DNA from 2 places in the Acidiphilium cryptum JF-5 genome. Region 1 is predicted to be linked to the other one. Evidence: riboswitches for the same ligand, from Rfam matches in the RefSeq annotation. Region 1 holds a riboswitch; the other holds the start of a gene.

Region 1 (10,954 bases):
CGCGAGCGCGGCATCGGCACTCCCTCGACGATTTTCCCAACCTGAAGCGCCGGTTCACGGCAATCGCCGCGCGGCGCGCCTGCGATCTGGCGCAGACGATCAACAACACGCCGACCGTATCCGCGACACGCGGGCGCACTCGTTCGGCCCGCGGGCAAGGAGACCCTGATGCGTGAACCCCTGAAGCTCTACGATCTCGCCGGCGCCGACGAACGCGTCCGGTTCAGCCCGAATTGCTGGCGCACCCGCTTCGCGCTGGCGCACAAGGGCCTGCCCTGCGAGACCGTGGTCTGGCGCTTCATGGAAAAGGACGCCATCGCCTTCTCCGGCCAGGGCAAGGTGCCCGTGCTGGTCGATGGCACCCGCCACGTGCATGACAGCTGGACCATCGCTCTTTATCTCGAGGATACCTATCCCGACCGGCCGAGCCTGTTCGGCGGCGCTGCCGGCCGCGGCCTCGCCCGCTTCGTCAACCAGTGGACCAGCGAGGTGCTTCATCCCGCCATTGCGAAGGTGGTCCTGCCCGACCTCGTCGACATCCTGCACGAGGGCGACCGCGACTATTACCGCTCGACGCGCGAGGCCGCGTTCGGCACCACGGTCGGGGCGCTGCGGGCGGCGCGCGAGGACAACGTGAACGCGCTCCGCACCACATTGCGGCCGTTGCGCAGCACGCTGGCGGACCAGAAATTTCTCGCCGGCGACGCCCCGAACTATGCCGACCATGTCGCCTTCAGCGCCTTCCTCTGGGCGCACGCCTCGTCCCCGGTGAAGATCCTCGCCGCCGATGACACGCTGCACGCCTGGTGCGGGCGCATGTTCGACGCCTATGACGGCCTGGCTCGCCTCCTGCCGGCCGCCGCCTGAACGGGAGGAAGCCGATGTCCGCCATCGAGGGTATCCGCGCCTGCGTGTTCGACGCCTATGGCACGCTCTTCGATTTCGGCTCCGCCGTCACCCGCTGTCCGGATGTGCCGGATGACCGCCGCGCGGCGCTGGTGACACTCTGGCGGGACAAGCAGCTGCAATACACCTGGCTGCGCAGCCTGCAGAACCTCTACACCGATTTTGAGACCGTCACCGCCGACGCGCTCGATTTCGCGCTGGAGGCGACCGGCCTCGCCGACCCCAGGCGGCGCGCCGCGCTGCTGGCTCTCTACCGCATCGTCTCGGCCTATCCGGAGGTCAAGGCGACGCTGGGCACACTGAAGGCGAAGGGGATTGCCACGGCGATACTCTCGAACGGCACCCCGGCGATGCTCGCCGCCGCCATCGCCCATGCCGGGCTCGGCGACGTGCTCGACCATGTGCTGTCGGTCGAGGCGGTCGGCGTGTTCAAGACCGATCCGCGCGTCTACCAGTTGGTGCCGGCGCGGCTCGGGGTCCAGCGCAAGGAAGTCTGCTTTGTTTCCTCGAATGGCTGGGATGCCTACGGTGCCTCGGCCTTCGGCTTCCGCGTCGCCTGGTGCAACCGGGCGCGGCAGCCGGCGGAGCGGCTGCCTGGCGCGCCCGATGCGGCGATCAGCGATCTCTCGGCCCTGCCCGGCCTGCTCGGCCTCGGCTAAGCCAGCGCGCTTGCGCCGCCCGGTCCGGCGGCATAATGATTTGGACAGGAATCGGTGGCCCGCAAGGGCTGAAACGGGAATGCAGAAGGGCGAGATGGTGCCCCGGCTGCGGCTGCCCCCGCAACTGTGAGCGGCGAGGCGCGTTCATTCCGGCCATTGCGAGGCGGCGCAGACCGTCCGCGAGAAGGCCGAACGCGCCCATGACCCGCGAGCCAGGAGACCGGCCGGTCCCGAGACCATGCGCGCGCGTCCGGGCGGGGTGAACCGGGTGCGAAGGGTGAAGTCCCGAAGCCTTCGGTCGCCCTGATGGCAACACCCGCCCCGCCGGGTGCCGGACCGGAGTTTTTCCATGCGCGAGTTCGCGCGACACATCTTTTTCGTCCCCCTCGCTTTGTGCGGGGCGCTCGTCGGCGCCCGCGCCCAGAGCGCACGGCTTCCCGCCGGCACCGTGCCGATCGAGACCGTCACCGCCTCCTATGTGCGGACACCCATTGCCGACACCCCCGCATCGGTCACGGTCATCACGGCGGCGCAACTTCGCCGGCGCGGCGTGACCACCCTGGCCCAGGCGCTCGAGGCGGTTCCCGGCCTGAACGTCGTGCAATCGGGTGGGCCGGGCGCGCAGACCTCCGTCTTCATCGACGGCACGAATTCCGAAGACGTGCTGGTGCTGCGCGACGGCGTGCCGGTGAACGATCCCTCGGTGGCCAACGGCGCGTTCAATTTCGGCAATTCCGGCATCGGCGATATCGCGCGGATCGTGGTGGTCCGCGGCCCGATGTCCAGCCTCTACGGCTCGGGCGCGATCGGCGGCGTCATCAACCTGATCAGCAAGCGCGGGCACGGCGCGCCGCATGTCGATTACGACCTCGCCGGCGGCTTTCCCGGCCAGGGCGAAGGCAGCGTCACACTCTCCGGCCAGAGCGGCAAATTCGATTACGCGATCACCGGCTCCCTCATCGAACAGGCAGGGTTCGACGCGACGGCGCGGCGCCTCGCCGTCTACGCCGCGCATCGCGATCCGTTCCGCTACAAGCTCGGCGCCATCAATCTCGGCTACACGCCGGTCGCCGGCACGCGGATCTCGCTGATCGTCCGCGCGCGGCAGACCGGGAGCCAATATCCCGATCTCGGCTATCCGATCTTCGACGATCCCTATGAAAACAGCTTCGATTCGAATGTCTTTTTCCGCTTCGGCGTGAAGTCGCACCTGTTCGACAACCGGCTGATCACCGAACTCGACATCGCCCACATCCAGGACGACCGTCGCTACCTGACTTTGCTCGATCCCGCCGACCCCAACCAGTTCGCCGGCGACAGCGGCTATCGCGGCGATCGCACTGTGATCCAGTGGAACAACGTGATCCGCCTGCCGGATTTTGGCCCGATGACCGACCCGACGCTCGTCGCCGGCATCGAGACCACACACGATACGGCGGTCGAAAACTACAACGCCAGCTTTGGCGGCTATCCCTACCTCCAGAGCCTCGCTGCCTCGCAATCCACCACCGCGGGGCATTTCGGCGCGCAGGCCACCATAGCGCGCCGCCTGTCGGTGCAGGGCGCTGTCCGTGCGGATTCGGTCAGCGGCTACGGCACCGTGGTGACGGAGCGCGGCGGCCTCGTGCTCGCCGTACCCGCAATCGACACGCGGCTGAAAGCCTCGGCGGGCAGCGGCTTTCTCGCCCCCTCGCTCTACGACCTGCACGGCATCGACAGTTACGGATATCACGGCAACCCGAACCTCCACCCCGAACACTCGGTCGGCTACCGGTTCGGTTTCGAGACCGTGCTGCCCGCCTTCGGCATACCCGAAGCGGTCACGCTGCGGATGAGCTATTTCCACCAGGACATCTCGAACCTGTTCGAGTACACTTCCCTGCCTGACGGCACCAGCACGGAGGAAAACGTCGCCCGCGCCCGGATTCACGGCATCGAGGCGGGCATCGGCTTCGCGCCGGCCCCCTGGCTCTCCGGCCAGATCGACTATACCCGCACCATCGCCCGCGATGCTGCGACCGGCACCGCCCTCCTGCGTCGGCCGGAAAACGCCGGATCGCTCACCCTCTCGATCCGCCCGATCCCGGCGCTGTCGATCGAACCGACCGTTCGCTATGTCGGCCGCTTCTCGGATTACCTCTACGCCAATTCCGGCTATCCGATCACCTCCGGCAATCCGAGCGGCGTCGGCCTCGCCCAGCCCGGCACGATCGCCAATCTCGCGGTGAACTACCGGATCAGCCGCGCGCTCACCCTCTTCGCGATCGGTCGCAACCTGACCAACTCGGCATTCGAACCCGTGAATGGATTGCAGATTCCGGGGCAGAACTTCCTTTTCGGCTTGCGGGGAACCATCGGCGGCTGAACCTTTGCTCACCGCATAAGACATATTCATGAAATACATATGCTGCGGCGCACAAAATTCTTGAACGGGAAAGCGATTCCGCCATATAGTGCAACGCAGCAAACGATCAGTCGTTTGTCTGCTTTCTTGGACGTTTCCTCCCTAAACTTGGCGGCCTCGTGGCCGCCTTTTTTTTTGCGGCAGTTGCCGGCGACGCGGTGGAGGAGCCAAAAAACACTTGCCTTCGCTCACGAGCTGTTTACCTTGCGCATGGCAGCTATCTCACAAAAGCAAGAAGGACGGGACCAATGGCACTATCAAGGCGCAAAGCTCTGCGTGGAGCGGCGGGAACATTCATCCTCGCCTCGGCAAGTCCCATCGCCCTGGCGGCGGACAAGGTCTATCACATCGGGATTACGCTGCCCCTGACCGGCGCAGATGCCGAGGCCGCGCACCTCATTCTTCACGGCGCGCAGCTCGCCATCAAGCTCGCCAACCAGAGCGGCGAACTCGGCGACATCCGCCTCGAGCCGATGATCCTGAACAACGCGACCGCGACTGCCGGCCAGTACGATCCGGCCCAGGCCGCCACCAACGCGCGCAAACTGGCCGGCACGCGCACGGTGCTTGCCAATGTCGGCCCCGAGATGAGCGGCTCCGGCAAGGCGATGGCGCCGATCCTCTCGATGGCCAATCTCGCGACCATCACCCCCTCGTCCACCGCGCCCGACATCACCAATCCGGCCTATGCCGGCGAGTTCGATCCGGGCGGCAAGCCGATCTATTTCCGCACCGTGACGACCGATGCCTATCAGGGCCCGAACATGGCGAATTTCTACGCCGAGGTCCTGAAGGTGAAGAGCGTCTACATCCTCGATGACAGCGGCGCCTACGGCGTCGGCCTCGCCAACGCCTTCGAAGCCCAGGCGAAGAAGAAGGGCATCAAGGTCCTCGGCCGCGACCGGCTCGACCCCAAGGCCGCCGACTATTCCGCCGTGCTCACCAAGATTGCCGCGACCAAGACCGCCTCGCTCTATTACGGCGGCACGATGCAGGCCGGCGTGAAGCTGGTGAAGCAGAGCTACCAGATCATTCCGCACGTGATCAAAGGCGGCGGCGACGGCATCCTGAGCCCCGAAATGATGACGGCCGCCGGTTTCCCCGCCGCCGAGGGCTGGTATGGCACCAACGCCTCGCCGCATGTGGTCGATGACCCGAAGCTGGCGAACTGGGTCAAGCTCTATACGAAAACCTACGGCGTCGCGCCGGACGATTACGCCATCACCGCCTATGACGCCGCCCTCGTCGCCATCGCCGGCATCAAGGCGGTGCAAAAGGCAGGCAAGCCGCTCACCGCCGCCAATGTCCGCGACGCGATCGCGACCGTGCATGTCAACGGCTTGCAGGGGCCGATCAGCTTCGACAAGTATGGCGACATGACCAGCCACATCGTTGCCGTGTTCCAGTTCCACCAGGACAAGTCCGCCCCGCTCGGGGACCTGAACAAGCAGATGCGATACGTCGGCGTGGCGCCGCAGCACTGACGCGGCGCCCATGACCGGAATGGCGGTTTTTCTCCAGCAGCTCGTCAACGGGCTGAGCCTGGGGGCGATGTACGCGCTGCTGGCACTCGGGTTCACCCTTGTCTACGGCATTCTCGAGCTGATCAATTTCGCGCATTTCAACGTCTTCATGGTGGGAGCGTTCGTTGGCCTCATCGTGCTGCAATGGTTCGGCCTGCAGGGCCAGGCGGTGGTGCTGCACGGCGCCCCGCTGGTGCTCTCGCTGCTCGCCGCCCTCGCGGTGACGATGGTGACCTCCGGCGTGCTCGGCGTCGCGATCGAGCGCTACACGCTGCGGCCGATGCGCAACGTGCGCGGGCCGATGGCGATGATCACCACGATCGGCGTCTCCTACATCCTGTTCAACGTCGTGCTGCTGCTGACCAACGCCCAGGCGCTGAACTACCCCGACCCGATGCCGAGCATCGACTACCATCTCGGCGGGGTGACGATCCGCCTCAAGGCGGTGATCATCTGGATCGTCGCGGCAGTGCTGATGTGGGGGCTGAACCTGTTCGTCAGGCGTTCGCGCCTCGGCAAGGCGATGCGCGCCGTCGCCCAGGATGCCGAGGCCGCGCGGATGATGGGTGTGGAGGTCGATCAGGTGGTGATGATCGCCTTCTTCGCCGGCTCCGCCCTGGCCGGCGCCGCCGGGATGATCTTTGGCCTGTACTACAATTTCACCCAGTACAGCATCGGTTACACCGCGGGTCTGCGCGCCTTTACCGCCGCCGTGCTCGGCGGCATCGGCAACGTGCCGGGGGCGATGGTCGGCGGCCTCCTCATCGGCCTGATCGAGACGATCGGCAGCCAGTACATCGCCGCGAAATGGGCCGATGTGATCATCTTCTCGATCCTGATCCTCACGCTGGTCTTCCGCCCGGCCGGCCTGCTCGGCGCGCAGGCGCCCAACCGCTCGTAGGCGGCGATGAAGCGCCTCGCCCTGCTCTCGCCCCGCCAGCGCCAGGCGCTGTTCGCCGCCCTGCTGATGGTGCTTCTGCTGCTGCCCTTCCTCGGCATCGGCCAGGCGAATATCGACGTCGCGGCCAATAGCTGCGCCTATGCCGCACTGGCGCTCGGGCTGAACATCGTGGTCGGTTTCACCGGCCTGCTCGATCTCGGCTACGCCGCGTTCTTCGCCATTGGCGCCTATGCCTATGGCATCCTGAACTCGTTCCAGCTCCACCCGCACTGGAGCGCGGCCTGGGCGCCGCTCGCGGCGATCGGCTTCGTCGCGAAACTCGGCGCGGGTGCGGCGGCGACGGTGCATTTCACCTTCCCCTTCTGGCTGATGCTGCCGGCCTCCGCCGTCATCGCCGCCTGTTTCGGCATGGCGTTCGGCGCGCCGACCCTGCGGCTGAAGGGCGACTATCTCGCCATCGTCACCCTCGGCTTCGGCGAGATCGTGCCGATCGTCGCGCGCAACTGGTCCTCGCTCACCAACGGCGCCGAGGGGCTGAACGGCGTCGGCCCGCCGGTGCTGTTCGGCTACCGCTTCGGCATTAACGCGACACCTTATTATTACGTCGGCCTTGGCCTCGTGCTGCTGCTGCTCTTCATCTCGCTGCGGCTGAAACCCTCGCGGATCGGCCGGGCCTGGATGGCGGTGCGCGAGGACGAGATCGCCGCCAGCGCAATGGGCGTGCACACCACGCGGCTGAAGCTGCTCGCCTTCGCCATGGGCGCCGGGTTCGCCGGCATGACCGGCACGTTCTACATCGCCAAGCTGCAGACCGCGACGCCGGACATGTTCGACCTGCCGGTCTCGATCATGGTGCTGGTGATGATCGTGCTTGGCGGCCTCGCGAGCGTCTGGGGCGCCATTCTCGGCGCGGTGCTGCTCGAACTGCTGCAGGCCTGGTTCCTGCCCGCCCTGTCCGGCTGGGTGCAGGGGCTCGGCAACGCGATCCATTCGCCTTTCCTGCAAAATCTCGAGCTCACCTCGGCCTCGGAACTGATCTTCGGCATCATTCTGGTGACCATGATGCTCTACCGGCGCGACGGCCTCGTTCCGGTCGGCCGGAACGAGGTGCGGCTGAGCTATGAGCAGCAGGACGCCGCCGTCTCCCGCGGCGCCGCCCCGGCCGTGGCCAGGCTGCGCGCCGGGCTCGCCGAAACCACCGCCGACGCACGGCCCGCCGCGCTCGAAATCCGCGACCTCACCGTGAAATTCGGCGGGCTGACCGCGCTGAAATCGGTCTCGCTCGATGTCCCGCCCAGCAGCATCGTCGCCGTGATCGGGCCGAATGGCTCGGGCAAATCCACCCTGTTCAATAGCATCACCGGCCTCGTGAAACCCTCCGCCGGCGTAGTGCGCTTCGCCGGGCGCGACCTGCTTGGCCTGCGGCCAGACCAGGTGCTGCGCGCCGGCGTCGCCCGCACCTTCCAGAACATCCGCCTGTTCCCCAACCTCACGGTGATGGAAAATGTGCTGATCGGCCAGCACACGCATCTCTCCGCCGGCGCGGCCGGGGCGGTGCTCGGCCTGCCCCGCGTGCGCGCCGAGGAACGCGAAGCGCGCGAATTCGTGCTCGAACTGCTGGCGATGTTCGGCAACCGCCTGGTGCCGCGGATCGACCAGGGCGTGGCGCAACTCTCCTACGCCAATCGCCGCCGTGTCGAGATCGCCCGCGCGCTCGCCTCCCGCCCGCGCCTGCTGATGCTCGACGAGCCGACGGCGGGCATGAACCCGGCGGAAAGCATCGAACTCGCCGAACAGATCGCCGCCTTCCGCGATTTCGGCCTCACTGTCCTGCTGGTGGAGCACAAGCTCGATGTCGTCACCCGCCTCGCCGACAACGTGATCGTCCTCAACCATGGCGAGAAACTCGCCGAGGGACGGGCCGACGAGGTGCGGCGGAACGAGGCGGTGATCGAGGCCTATATCGGCCGGGGCGTGGTCGATGCCTGAGGAAACCCTGCTCGAATTCGCCGGCGTGCACACCCATTACGGCGACCTGCACGTGCTCAAGGGCGTCGACTATTCGGTCGCGCCGGACGACATCGTGGTGCTGCTCGGCGGCAATGCCAGCGGCAAGTCGACCACGATGAAGACGATCATGGGCACCGTCACCCCTTCCCAAGGCGAGGTGCGCTTCCGCGGCGCGCCGATCAACCGGCTCAGCACCTCGGAGCGGGTCAGGCGCGGTATCGCCCCGGTGCTGGAGGCGCGGCGACTGTTCCCGCGCATGACGGTCTACGAGAATCTCGAAATGGGCGCCTATACGCGCAAGCGCGGCCCGGAATTCGACGAGGATCTCGAACGTGTCTATGAGCTGTTCCCCCGCGTGAAGGAACGCCGCCACCAGCTCGCCGGCACGCTGTCGGGCGGCGAGCAACAGATGGTCGCGATCGGCCGCGCACTGATGGCCCGCCCGGCGCTGATCTGCATGGACGAACCCTCGATGGGCCTCTCGCCGCGCTTCGTCGAGATCGTGTTCGGCATCATCCAGACCATCAACCGCCAGGGTGTGGCCATCTTCATGGTCGAGCAGAACGCCCACATGGCGCTGCAAATCGCCAGCCGCGGCTACGTGCTGCAGACCGGGCGGGTCGTGCTCTCAGGCCCCGCCGCAGACCTCGCCGCCAACCCGGCGATCCGCGAGGCCTATCTCGGCGAGCTGCAAGTGGAGGAAAACTAGCCCGGCAGCGGCACGTTCACGCCGAAGATCTGCAGGAGCAGAATGACGTTGAGTCCGAGGATCACGATGGCGCCACCGATCGCGGCGATGGCGGTGATCCCGCGCACCGCGAGCGCGCCCATCAGCGCCCGCCGTGTGGAAAACCACAGCAATGCCAGCATCGGCACCGGCAGCGCCAGGCTCAGCACCACCTGGCTGAGCACCAGCGCACGTGTCGGGTTCACGCCGAGGCCGATCACCACGAAGCCGGGGATCATGGTCAGCGCCCGGCGAAGCCAGATCGGGATCGAAAAACCGACAAATCCCTGCATCACCATCTGCCCCGCCAGCGTGCCCACTACGGAGGACGACACGCCGGAGGCCAGCAGCGAAATGAGGAAGATCACGGCGGCACCGGCGCCGAGCAGCGGCGAGAGCGTGCGATAGGCCTCGCCGATCTCGGCGATCCCCTGATGCGCCGGATGGAAGGCGCCGGCGGCCATCGCCACCATCGCCATGTTCACCATCCCGGCGACCCCGAGCGCCGCGAGCACCTCGATATTGGAATAACGCACCAGCCGCCGGCGCTGCGCCGCATCCTGCGGCGCCACCCGCGCGCCGGAGAGGCCGGAATGCAGGAACAGCGCGTGCGGCATTACCGTGGCGCCGACGATGCCGACCGCGATCGTCAGCGCCTCGGCATCCGGCAGGGAGGGCAGCACCGTATGCAGCGCTGCCTGCCGCCAGTGAACCGGCACGATCAGCAACTCGGCGAGATAGCAGAGCGCGATGACGCCCACGAGCGCGCCGATCACCAGTTCCATCGGCCGAAAGCCGCGCCGGTCGAGGAGCAAAATACCGTAGGTCACGATCCCTGTAATCGCCATGCCCGCCATCAGCGGCAAATGCGCGAGCAGCGCTATGCCGATGGCACCGCCAAGAAATTCGGCAAGATCGGTCGCCATGGCGGCGATCTCGCTGATGATCCACATCGGGATGGTCAGCGCCGGCGGCAGCGTGTCGCGGCAGAGTTCGGCGAGATTCCGCCCGGTGACGATCCCGAGCCGGGCAGACAGGCCCTGGAACAGCATCGCGATCAGGCTGGCGAGCAGCACGACCCAGAGCAGGTCATAGCCATAGCGCGCGCCCGCCTGGATGTTCGTCGCGAAATTGCCGGGATCCATATACGCGATCGAGGCGACGACCGCGGGCCCGGCAAAGATCAGCGGGTTACGCCATCCGGCGCGCCCGGCCAGCCGGTCCGCGACGGCGCGTGCCGTTCGTTCGCTCAGCCCAGGCCGGGAAACAAGGTCGCTCACCGCAATCGAAGCCCACCCATGAAAATGTAGCCAAGGCTATATATAGGGCAGCAGGCAAAATTTTGAAGAGGCGTGCGTTCGCGCGAGCGCCCTTAAACAAAGCGCCGGCCGGAGCAAAACTCCGGCCGGCGCCGTGTCGGGATTTTTCTGAAAATCAGTCCTAATTGCGCTCCGGCCGGTGTCGGGACCGGCCGGCTCGGCTCACTCGGTCTTCAGGAAGTCGAGCAGCTTGTCGATGGCGCCCTGCTTGTCGAGCCCCTCGAGCGCGCCGTATTCGGCGGCAAGCCGGTCGAGCGCCTGCTCGAAGATCTGCCGTTCGGAGAAGCTCTGGTCCGGCTGGCCGGCATTGCGGTGCAGGTCGCGCACCACCTCGGCAATCGCCATCGGGTCGCCGGAATTGATCTTCGCCTCGTATTCCTGCGCCCGGCGCGACCACATGGTGCGCTTCACCCGGGCGCGGCCCTTGAGGGTGGCGAGCACCTCGTCGAACTGCTTGCGGCTGGAGAGCTTGCGCAGACCCGCCGTGCGCGCCTTGTTTACCGGC
Region 2 (10,954 bases), 940 kb from region 1:
TCGCGGCAACGCCCGGCATCGCCGTGGCGGCTGCGGTATCGACGCCGCGCAGAATGCCATGCGCGACCCCGCTGCGCACCACGACGCCGTAGAGCTGGCCCGGCCGGTCGAGATCGTCGGTATAGCGCCCCTCGCCGCGCAGCAGCACCGGGTCTTCGCTACGCGACACCGGCTGGCCGATCGCGAAGCGCCCGGTGGCCAGCGCGCGATCCAGCCCTTCCGGCTGGCGGAGGATGCGTGTCATGCGGAATGTCCTTCGAAGAACGTCAATAGGGTTGCCCCTTATGTTCGGTCCCGACAGGGCGGGCGCAAGATGCGGTACCGTGAAACCCGGCCGTGCTAACCAGATGTCAGTGGATTTCCGGCTCCGCGATCGTCCCCGGCCGGGCCAGCACGTCGAAATCGCAGCCGGTATCGGCCTGGCCGATATGGGCGGCGAAGATCGCGCCATAGCCGCGCGGGAAGCGCGGCGGCGGCGTCGTCCACGCCGCGCGGCGCCGGGCGAGTTCCTCATCGGACAACCGCACGTCGATCCGCCGCGCCGCGACGTCGATGGCGATGACATCGCCGGTGCGGATCAGCGCGAGCGGTCCGCCGACGAAGGATTCCGGGGCGACATGCAGCACGCAGGCGCCGTAGCTGGTGCCGCTCATCCGCGCGTCGGAAATCCGCAGCATGTCGCGCACGCCCTGGCGGAGCAGCTTCACCGGGATCGGCAGCATCCCCCATTCCGGCATGCCCGGCCCGCCCTGCGGCCCGGCATTGCGCAGCACCAGCACATGATCGGCGGTGACGTCGAGATCGGGATCGGCGACGGCTTTCGCCATCGCGTCGTAATCGTCGAACACCAGCGCTGGGCCTTCATGCTTGAGCAGGCGCGGCTCCGCGGCGGAGGGTTTCATCACGCAGCCGCCGGGAGCGAGATTGCCGCGCAGCACCGCGAGCCCCTCGGCGCGGGAGACCGGATTGTCCAGCGGACGGATCACGTCGTCGTTCCACACGGTCGCTCCGGCGATGTTATCGCCGAGCGTCATGCCGTTCACCGTGCGGGTCGCGAGGTCGAGCCGGTCGGCGATGCGGGTGAGGAAGGCCGGCAGGCCGCCGGCGTAGTAGAAATCCTCCATCAGGTATTGGCCGGAGGGGCGGATGTTGGCGAGCACCGGCACGCCGGCGGAGAGCGCGTCGAACCGGTCGAGATCGAGCTCGATCCCGGCGCGGCGGGCCATCGCGATCAGGTGGATGATCGCGTTGGTCGAGCCGGCCAGCGCCGCGCTGGCGACGATCGCGTTCTCGAAGCTCGCCTGGCTCAGCAGGTCGGCGGGAGTGACGTCGTCCCAGACCATCTCGACGATCCGCCGCCCGGTCGCCGCCGCCATGCGGGCATGGCGCGAATCCGGCGCCGGGATCGAGGTCGCCCCCGGCAGGGTGAGGCCGAGCACCTCGGCGAGCGAGGTCATCGTCATCGCCGTGCCCATCGTCATGCACACGCCATCCGAGCGGGCGATGCCGGATTCCATGTCTTCCCATTGCGCTTCGGAAATGTTGCCGGCGCGCTTCTCGTCCCAGTATTTCCAGACATCCGAGCCCGAGCCGAGGATGCGCCCGCCCCAGTCGCCGCGCAGCATCGGCCCGGCGGGCATGAAGATCGCCGGCAGGCCGGCGCTGATCGCGCCCATGATGGTGGCCGGCGTGGTCTTGTCGCAGCCGCCCATCAGCACCGCGCCGTCCACCGGCAGCGAGCGCAGGCTTTCCTCGACCTCCATCGCGAGCAGGTTGCGATAGAGCATCGTCGTCGGCTTCACGAAATTCTCCGGCAGCGCCATCACCGGAATCTCGACTGGAAAGCCGCCCGCCTGCAGCACGCCGCGGCGGATCGCCTCGACGCGGGCGGGAAAATGCCCGTGGCAATGGGCGAGGCCGCTCCAGGTGTTGACGATGGCGATGACCGGCTTGCCGGCGTAATCCTCGGGCGCGTGGCCGAGCTGCTTGATCCGCGAGCGATGGCCGAAGCTGCGCAGGTCGGACGCGCCGAACCAGCGGTGGCTGCGCAACTCCTCGGGTGTCTTGCGCGTCTTGGTCATCGTGGGTCTCCTCGCCTGCCGGCGCCGCAGGGCGCGGCGCCGCCTCCGGTTCTGGAATCTAGCAAGGATCGACGCAAGGGCCACGCCGCGCCGGCCGATGGGCGGGCGGGCGATCAGCCCGCCGCGCCGCGCGCGCCGCGATGGGCCAGCAGCGCCGCGCCGAAGCCGAGCGTGGCCGCGATCCCGCCGATCAGGAACACGCTGGCATAGCCGGTGCGGTCGGCCAGCAGGCCGACGACCGGGCCCGTCGCGCCATAGGCCAGGTCCTGGAACGCGGCGAATCCGCCGATCGCCGTGCCGCGCAGATGCGGCTCCACCCGGCGGATCGCTTCCTTGCCCATCGAGGGGAACACCATCGAGCAGCCGAGCCCGGTCAGCAGGGCGCCGAGCAGCGCGACCCATGCCTCGGGCGCAAGCCAGATCAGATATTGTCCCGTGGCTTCGACCAGCAGCGACCCCGCCGCCACCGCGGTGCCGCCGACCCGGTCCGGCAGGTCGCCGAAGGCGAGGCGCATCAACACGAAGCCGATTCCGAAACAGGTCAGCCCGAGCCCGGCGCCCGGCCAGCCCTTGCTCAGGAAGTCGAGCGACATGAAGGCGCCGAGCGCGGCGAAGCCGATCCCCTGCAACCCGACCGCGGCACCCGGCAGCGCGATGCGCCGCACCACCCGCCAGAGCGGCTGCCGCTGTCCCGGCGTCGGCGGCGCGTCGGGAAAGCGGAACGCGATGGCGGCGCCCAGCACCGACAGGAGGGTGCAGGTTGCCATCAGCCCGGCAAAGCCGAGCGCGCGGAACAGCGCGAGGCCGAGCGGCCCGCCGACCGCGAGCGCGCCATACATCCCCGCGCCGACCAGCGCGATCACCTTGCCCGAGCGGGCATGGCCCATCAGCCCGATGCCCCAGCCGATCATGCCGACCGCGACCTGGCTTTCCCCGACGCCGAGCAGCGCCCGCCCGGCGAGCAGCACGGCGAAGCGGAGATGCGGCGCGGCCGGCACGGCGGCGGCCATGCAGATCGCGCTCGCCACGGTGTAGACGCCGAGGCCGCGCAGCATGCAGCGCCGCCCGCCCCGCTCGTCCGCCAGGCGGCCGGCCTGCGCGCGGGTCAGCAGCGTAGTCAGGAACGGCAGGCCGACGGCGAGCCCGCCGAGCGCATTGTCGAGCCCGAGCCGGTCGTGCACCTCGATCGGCACGGTCGGCAGCGCCATCGCGACGGTCAGGTAGGAGACGAACAGGATCCCCGTCAGCACGATGACGCGGCGCTGGGCTGCGGCGGGGGATGCGGCGATCGGCATGCGGAACGGGCTCCGGCGGCGGGTTGCGGCCGATGCCGGTGTATCCGCGATCGGCCGCGCCGCAAACGCCGCCCCGCGCGGTGCCGGCCGGATGGCGCGCATCCGGCCGGCGGGCGGGATCAGGCCGGGATCGCCTCCGCCCGCAGCCGCCGCGCGGCGCCGACCAGGTTCTCCAGCGCCGGAATCACCTCGCGCCAGTTGCGGGTCTTCAGCCCGCAATCCGGGTTCACCCAGAGCTGGTCGTCCGCCAGCTTCCGCCGGGCGAGGCGGAGCAGGGCGAGGATTTCCTCCTCGGGCGGGATTCGCGGGCTGTGGATGTCCCACACGCCGGGGCCGATCTCGGCCGGGTAGGCGGAGGGGCCGTGGCCGGCGAAGGCCTCCAGCAGTTCCATCCGGCTGCGGGCGGTCTCGATCGAGATCGCGTCCGCATCCATCGTGGCGATGGCCGGCATGATGTCCTGGAATTCGGCGTAGCACATATGGGTGTGGATCGCCGTGTCGTCGCGCACCACGGCGGTGGCGAGGCGGAAGCAGGACACCGCCCAGCGCAGATAGGCCTCGCGGTCGGCGGTGCGCAGCGGCAGCCCCTCGCGGAAGGCCGGCTCGTCCACCTGGATGATGGCGAGGCCGGCGGCCTCGAGGTCGGCCACCTCGTCGCGCAGCGCCAGCGCGATCTGCCGGCAGACCGTCTCGCGCGGCAGGTCGTCGCGCACGAAGGACCATTGCAGCATCGTCACCGGCCCGGTCAGCATCCCCTTCACCGGCCGGGCGGTGAGCGACTGGGCATGGCGCGCCCAGCGCACCGTCATCGGCCGGGGCCGCGCGACATCGCCCCAGATGATCGGCGGCGCCACGCAGCGGCTGCCATAGGACTGCACCCAGCCATGCCGGGTGAAGGCGAAACCGTCGAGCTGCTCGCCGAAATACTTGACCATGTCGTTGCGCTCGAACTCGCCGTGCACCAGCACGTCGAGCCCGATCCGCTCCTGCAGGCGGATCGCGTCCTCGGTCCAGGTCGCGATCGCTTCGTCGTATTCGGCGGCGCCGATCTCGCCGCGCGCGAGCGCCGCCCGGGTCCGGCGCACGCCCGAGGTCTGCGGCAGCGAGCCGATCGTCGTGGTCGGAAAGGCGGGCAGGGGCAGGCGCTGCCGCTGCCGCGCGCGCCGCGCGGCGTGCGGGGCGGGGCGGCGTTCCATCTCCGGTGTCGCGCCCAGCAGCCGGGCGGCGACGTCGGTCCGGTGGACCCGCGCGCTGTCGCGGCGGGTGCGGAGTGCGGCGTCAGAGGCCTCCAGCGCCTCGGCGATCGCGCCCTCCCCCTCGTCGAGGCCGCGGGCGATGGTCGCGACCTCGGCGAGCTTCTGGGTGGCGAAGGCGAGCCACGGGCGGATCGCCGGATCGAGCCGGTCCTCCTGCGCGAGGTCGACCGGCACGTGCAGCAGGCTGCAGCTCGGCGCGATCATCAGCCGCTCGCTGCCGCCGAGCGCGCGCGCCGCCTCGCGCGCGGTGGCGAGGGCGGCGCGCAGGTCCGCCCGCCAGACATTCCGCCCGTCGACCAGCCCGAGCGAGAGCCATGTCGCCGGGCCGATCGCGGCGAGGACCGGCGCGAGATCGTCCCGGCCGCGCACCAGGTCGAGATGCAGGCCGGCGACCGGCAGGGCCAGCGCGGTCGGCAGGTTGTCCGCGATCGGCGCGAAATAGCTGGCGAGCAGCAGGCGCGGCGTCGCCCCGCGGGCGAGGGTCTCATAGGCGTGGCGCAGCGCCGCCCGCGCCTTCGGCGCGAGGTCGAGGGCGAGAACCGGCTCGTCCATCTGCACCCAGGCGCAGCCCTCGGCGGCCAGCTCCGCCAGCACCTGCGCATAGCAGGGCAGCAGGCGGTCGAGCAGGTCGAGCGGATCGGACCCGTCATCGGTCTTGGCGAGCAGCAGGAACGACACCGGGCCGAGCAGCACCGGCCGGGTGCGGCGGTGGCGGGCCAGCGCCTCGCGGAACAGCGCGAGCGGACGGTTGGCGGTGACCGCGAAATGCTGCCCCGCCGCGAGCCGGGGGACGAGATAGTGATAGTTGGTGTCGAACCACTTGGTCATTTCGAGCGCGGGCAGGCCGGCCGCGGCATCGCCGCCGCCGGTGCCGCGCGCGAGGGCGAAATAGGTCGGCAGCGTCACCTCGCCGCCGCGCCAGCCATAGCCCGGCGGAATCGCGCCGACCATGCAGGCGGTATCCAGCACATGGTCGTAAAGCGCGAAATCGTTCGAGGGGATGTGGCCGATGCCCAGCCCCTGCTGCAGCGAATGGGACTCCGCGCGCAGCAGGCGCGCCGCCTCCTGCAGGCCGGCTTCGGACAGCTCGCCCGCCCAGTGCGCCTCGAGGGCCGATTTCAGCTCCCGCCGGCGGCCGATGCGGGGAAAGCCGAGACTGGTCGCGATGCTCATGCGCGGCCTCCCCGGCGGGCGTGGGACCGCGAACGGCGCGATGAGGGGGAAACGAGAGGACGCGCGCGGCAGGCGCTGCCGCTGATGCGTGCAGTCATGGGTCGGCTCCGGCTTCCGGTGCACCCCGCCCGGCAGCAAGGTTGGTGCGACACCGGCAGGTCTCCTGGCTCACGGCTCGACGCTGGTGGCCCTGCCTTCCCGAACCGCTCCCGGTTCAGTGGCTCGCCCTTGCGGGCGGACGGACCACCGGCTCGCCGCTGACAGTTGCGGGGGCAGCCATCGACTTGCTTCCGGGACAATGAAGCCCGGCCGAAGCGCACGATGTTCCCTTTTCACCCGCTCGCGCGGGACCGGTGACGAATGTCGTATGCCGCCCGGACGGACATTCGGCAAGGGTGGCGGCATCCGCCGCGCCGGCAAATAATCGCGTCGTCCGCGCAGAATCGTTGCAGTCATGGATCGAGTTCGATCGGTATTTCATCCCCGGGGCGAAAATCGGCAATCACGGCTTGTTTATTGCTTGCCTATCCGGTTGACTCCCATACCTACTAGATCTAGTGTTGGGCATGGATGTCCTGGCCCGTGAAGACCTGCCGTTCCCGCAGTCTCTGCCGGAATTCCAGCGTATTTTCCCGAACGACGCGGCCTGTGCCGCCTATCTCGAAAGCGCCCGCTGGAATGGAGGGTTCGCCTGCCCAAGGTGCGGCGTCGTTGGCGAGCCGTTCCGTTTCGAGGCGCGCCCGGGCGTTCTGCGCTGCCGGGCCTGTCGCAAAGACGTAAGCCTGATGGCTGGGACCGTTATGGAACGCAGTCACACGCCGCTGTCGACTTGGTTCTGGGCGGCTTACTTGATCGCCAGCCAGACGCCCGGAATGTCGGCCGTCCAATTTCAGCGGCAACTCGGCCTGTCGCGCTACGAGACCGCCTTCGGCATCCTTCATAAGCTGCGCGCCGGGATGGTGCGCCCCGAGCGCGACAAGATTGGCGACACGCCGCAAGAACACGTCGAAGTGGATGAAACGTGGGTTGGAGGACGAACCCGAGGCGATGGACGGGGTGTCCATCACAAGGTTCTCGTCGCCTGTGCCGTGGAGGTGCGCCACCGGAAACCGGGAACCAAGCTCGACAATCGGAAAGACGGTCGCTACGCGGGACGCGTTCGTCTCGCTGTTGTCCCCGACCGTAGCGCCAATTCGCTCTGCGGATTCGTCGAAAACGCCGTTGCTCCCGGATCGCTGATCGTTACCGACGACTGGAGCGGCTATGCCGGTCTCGGAAGGCGCGGGTTCGACCACCATGCAATCGCCGAATGCGGCGACCCGGAGGTGGCAGAAGAATTCCTGCCGATCGTCCACTTGGTCTTTACCAACCTGAAGACCTGGATCAACGGCATCCATCACGGGGTCAGCGCCAAACATCTACAAGCCTACCTCAATGAATTCACGTTTCGGTTCAACCGGCGCCTCTATCCCTTCAACGCGTTCCGCTCGCTGCTCGGAATCGCGGGTAGGGCAGCCGCACCAACCTTTGACGAGCTTTATTCCGGGGAATGGACACACCCTACATTTAGTGGGTGTGGGTAACAACCGGATAGGCAAGGTTTATTGGTTGCGAGTATTGACCGTCCGGCTTCTGTGGTCATATCGGTCGGTCAAATTTCAACAATTGGCCGTGACTGGCTCATTGCATCAAGGGGAGCAACCATGCGGGCACAATTCAGACGCGCCTGGGGTTTTTGCGCGGCGGGAGTCCTGGCCTCGGGCCTGGCGCTGGCGGGCATCGGCCAGGCGTCCGCCGCGACGGCGCCGTCGGTCCTGAAGATCGGCACGCTCTATGCGAGCAGCGGGTCTTTCGCGGTGGCGTCCGAGGGGCAGTATCACGGGCTCGAATACTGGGCGAAGACGGTCAACAAGTCCGGCGGCGTCTTCGTCAAGGCGTTCGACAAGAAGATCCCGGTCAAGATCGTCGCCTATGACGACCAGAGCTCGACCGCGACCGCGACGACGCTGTACAACCAGCTCATCACCCAGGACCACGTGAACCTGCTGGTCGCCGATTTCGGCTCGGTGCTCACCTCGGTCGCGATTCCGCTGGCCGCCGAGCACCACATGCTGCTGATCGACCCGACCGGCTCGGGGGCGAACTTCTTCACCAAGAAGACCGACTATCTCGCCGATGTCAGCATTCCCGCCTCCACGGTGTGGCCGCTGCCGCTCGGCCATTTCCTGCTCGACCACAAGATCAAGCGCGTCGCCGTCATCTACGATTCGAACGATTTCGATGCCTCGCAGGCGGAAACGCTGAAGGCGACGCTGAAGAAGGGCGGCGTCACGCCGGTGTATTATCACGGCGTGCCCACCAGCGAATCCAACTACACCGTGCTGCTGCACACGATCGCGGCGCACCGGCCGGATGCGGTGATCGAGTTCGGCTATCCGCCGAACGACATCGCCTTCCTGCACACGCTGGCCGGCAGCGGCCTGCACTTCAAGATGACGTTCACCATCTTCCCCGGCCAGCTTCTCGCCCTGATGACGAAGAATGTCGGCGCGAAAACCCTCGCCTATACCTACACCTATCCGACGCCGCCGCTCGTCTCCTTCGCCAAGACCACCTATGGCCCGAACACCGCGACCTTCGTGAAGGAGTTCACCGCGGCGACGCATAACGCGCCGAACTTCCTCGATGCGGCCGGCTACAATACCGGGCTGATCATGCAGGACATGCTCGGCACCGCGCCGAAATTCACCCAGCTCGCCTTCCATCAGGCGCTGATGGACATGTCCGGCAAGACGACGACGGTGCTCGGCCAGTTCAAGATCAACGCGAACGGCGCCCAGCTCGGCGAATTGCTGCCGGTGGCGCAGCTCGTCCCCGCCGGCAAGACCAACAAGATCGTCGTGGTCTATCCGCAGGACAAGGCGACCGGCAAGCCGGTCTATCCCGCGCCGCACCACTGACCGGCGCCCCGGAACCGCAGGATCCCGGCCCGTGACGGGCCGGGATCTTTCGTCGATCCGGACCACTGGTTTCCAACTTCCCTGCAAGAAAGGGCGCGCCGTTGGCACTTCTCGAATACGCGCTGATCGGCGGCATTCTCTACGGCATCTTCTTCAGCCTTGTCGGCATCGGGCTCAATCTCGTCTTCGGCGTGATGCGGATGATCAATCTCGCCCACGGCCAGTTCATCATGCTGGGCGGGTTCGGCGCGTGGCTTCTGGTGCATGACCTTCACCTCAACCCGATCTTCGGCATTCCGCTGGCGATTCTCGGCGGGATCCTGATCGGCTATCCGCTCTATTACGGCGTGGTGCCGCGCCTGCAGCGCAGCCAGGACCCGGAGATGCTGTCCTTCATCCTGTTCTTCGGCATCGCCCAGATGATCGAGGCGGTGATGCTCCTCATCTTCGGCGCGGACCAGCGCTCGCTGCCCGGTAACGCGCTGGGCTCGGGGAATATCGGCGCGTTCGGCCAGGAATTTCCGGACAGCTGGTGGGTCGCCGCCGCGGTCAGCGTCATCTGTATCGGCGGGCTCTGGCTCTATTTCACGCGCACGCGGCTCGGCTTCGCGACGCGCGCCATCATGGCCGACCGCGACGAGGCGCGGGCAACCGGCATCGATGTCGACAGGGTGTCGGCGATCGCCTTCATGATCGGCCTCTCGCTCGCCGGGATCGCCGGCGTGTTCGTGCCCTACATGGTCGGCTCGGTGTCGCCCTCGATCGGCGACGGGCTGACCACGACATCCTTCGCCATCATCATCATCGGCTCGCTCGGCAATCCGCTCGGCACCGTGGTCGGCGGCCTCGTGTTCGGCGTGGGAACGATGCTGATGCAGACCTACTACGCCTCGTGGTCGAATCTCGTGCCCTATGCGCTGCTCCTCATCATCGTGCTGATCCGGCCCTCCGGCCTGCTCGGCAAGGCGGTGCGCAGTGCGTAAGCGGAACAGTACAATGCGTTATCCCGTCGCGGTGCTGGCGATCCTCGCCGCCGCCTTCCTGGTCCTGCCGCATGTCTATGGCAACCAGTCCGTGCTGTTCACCATGATGACGTTCATGGCGCTCGCCCAGGGGCTGAACCTGCTCTACGGCTTCACCGGATATCTGCCGTTCGGCTATGTCGGCTTCTTCGGCACCGGCGCCTATGCCACCTCGCTGCTGGTCACCTTCACCGGCCTGCCGGTGCTGGTCTGCGTGCTTGGCGGCGGGTTGGCGGCGGTCGTGGTCGGGCTCATCCTCGGGCCGCTGCTGCGCCTGTCCGGCGCGTATTTCTCGATCGCCAATCTCGCCGCCTCGCAGATCATCTACTACGTGGTGGCGAACGAGGCGCTCAAGCATGTGACCGGCGGGCCCTATGGCGTGAAGATCGAGCAGGTCTACGCGCCCACGGCGAGCTACGCGACGATGCTGGCGATCCTGTTGCTCGCCACCGGGCTTGCCGCGTATTTCCGCCGCTCGCGATTCGGGCTCGGGCTGCGGGCGATGCACCAGGACCCGATCAGCGCGGGGCTCGCGGGTGTCAACATCGTGCGCGAGCGCCTCATCGTCTGGCTGGCCTCGGCCGGCATCGCCGGGCTGGTCGGCGGCGCCTATGCGTGGAACCTGTCGGTGTTCTACCCCGACGCGGTGTTCACCCTGCAGATTTCGGTCTTCGCCATCGTCTTCGCCCTGTTCGGCGGGGTGGGCACGGTGATCGGCCCGCTGCTCGGCGCGGCCCTGCTCTATGCGTTCTACGCGGTGATCGGCGTCTCCGCGCCGCAATATTTCGAACTGCTCTACGGGCTGCTGATCGTGCTGCTGGTGCTGTTCCTGCCCAACGGCCTGATGTCGCTGCTGATCCGGAGAAATGTCGATGTCCTCTGAACCGCTGCTCCGGCTGGACGGGGTGAGCAAGCGCTTCGGCGGGCTCACCGTGCTCGACCGGCAGAGTTTCTCGATATCCGAAGGCGAGATTCTCGGCCTGGTCGGCCCCAACGGTTCCGGCAAGACGACAACGATCAACGTCATCTCCGGGGTGCACCAGGCCGATGCCGGGCGCATCCTGTTCGAGGGGCGGGAAATCCAGCGCCTGCCGCTGTTCCGCATCGCCCGGCTCGGCATCAACCGCAGCTTCCAGGTGCCGAAATGCTTCCGCGCGATGCGGGTGC

The links. A riboswitch is a leader RNA that binds a small molecule or an ion and turns the genes downstream of it on or off. The one in region 1 is predicted to bind cobalamin.
Region 2: it holds a riboswitch for cobalamin, as region 1 does, so the genes downstream of both, metE (5-methyltetrahydropteroyltriglutamate--homocysteine S-methyltransferase) here and ACRY_RS17990 (TonB-dependent receptor plug domain-containing protein) in region 1, are expected to answer to the same signal.

The regions. Positions count from the first base shown of each region.
Region 1 covers NC_009484.1:3,374,849-3,385,802, reverse strand. Annotated here, with positions in the region: gene ACRY_RS18005 (hypothetical protein) at 1-176, shown strand, start outside; gene ACRY_RS18000 (glutathione S-transferase family protein) at 169-867, shown strand; gene ACRY_RS17995 (haloacid dehalogenase type II) at 882-1,565, shown strand; cobalamin riboswitch at 1,601-1,809, shown strand; gene ACRY_RS17990 (TonB-dependent receptor plug domain-containing protein) at 1,915-3,930, shown strand; gene ACRY_RS17985 (branched-chain amino acid ABC transporter substrate-binding protein) at 4,218-5,453, shown strand; gene ACRY_RS17980 (branched-chain amino acid ABC transporter permease) at 5,464-6,393, shown strand; gene ACRY_RS17975 (ABC transporter permease subunit) at 6,400-8,382, shown strand; gene ACRY_RS17970 (ABC transporter ATP-binding protein) at 8,375-9,112, shown strand; gene ACRY_RS17965 (Nramp family divalent metal transporter) at 9,109-10,410, opposite strand; gene ACRY_RS19280 (CarD family transcriptional regulator) at 10,612-10,954, opposite strand, start outside.
Region 2 covers NC_009484.1:2,432,213-2,443,166, reverse strand. Annotated here, with positions in the region: gene ACRY_RS13550 (xanthine dehydrogenase family protein molybdopterin-binding subunit) at 1-244, opposite strand, end outside; gene araD (L-arabinonate dehydratase) at 351-2,081, opposite strand; gene ACRY_RS13540 (MFS transporter) at 2,195-3,376, opposite strand; gene metE (5-methyltetrahydropteroyltriglutamate--homocysteine S-methyltransferase) at 3,496-5,805, opposite strand; cobalamin riboswitch at 5,941-6,175, opposite strand; gene ACRY_RS13530 (IS1595-like element ISAcr1 family transposase) at 6,372-7,388, shown strand; gene ACRY_RS13525 (ABC transporter substrate-binding protein) at 7,509-8,765, shown strand; gene ACRY_RS13520 (branched-chain amino acid ABC transporter permease) at 8,867-9,748, shown strand; gene ACRY_RS13515 (branched-chain amino acid ABC transporter permease) at 9,762-10,670, shown strand; gene ACRY_RS13510 (ABC transporter ATP-binding protein) at 10,660-10,954, shown strand, end outside.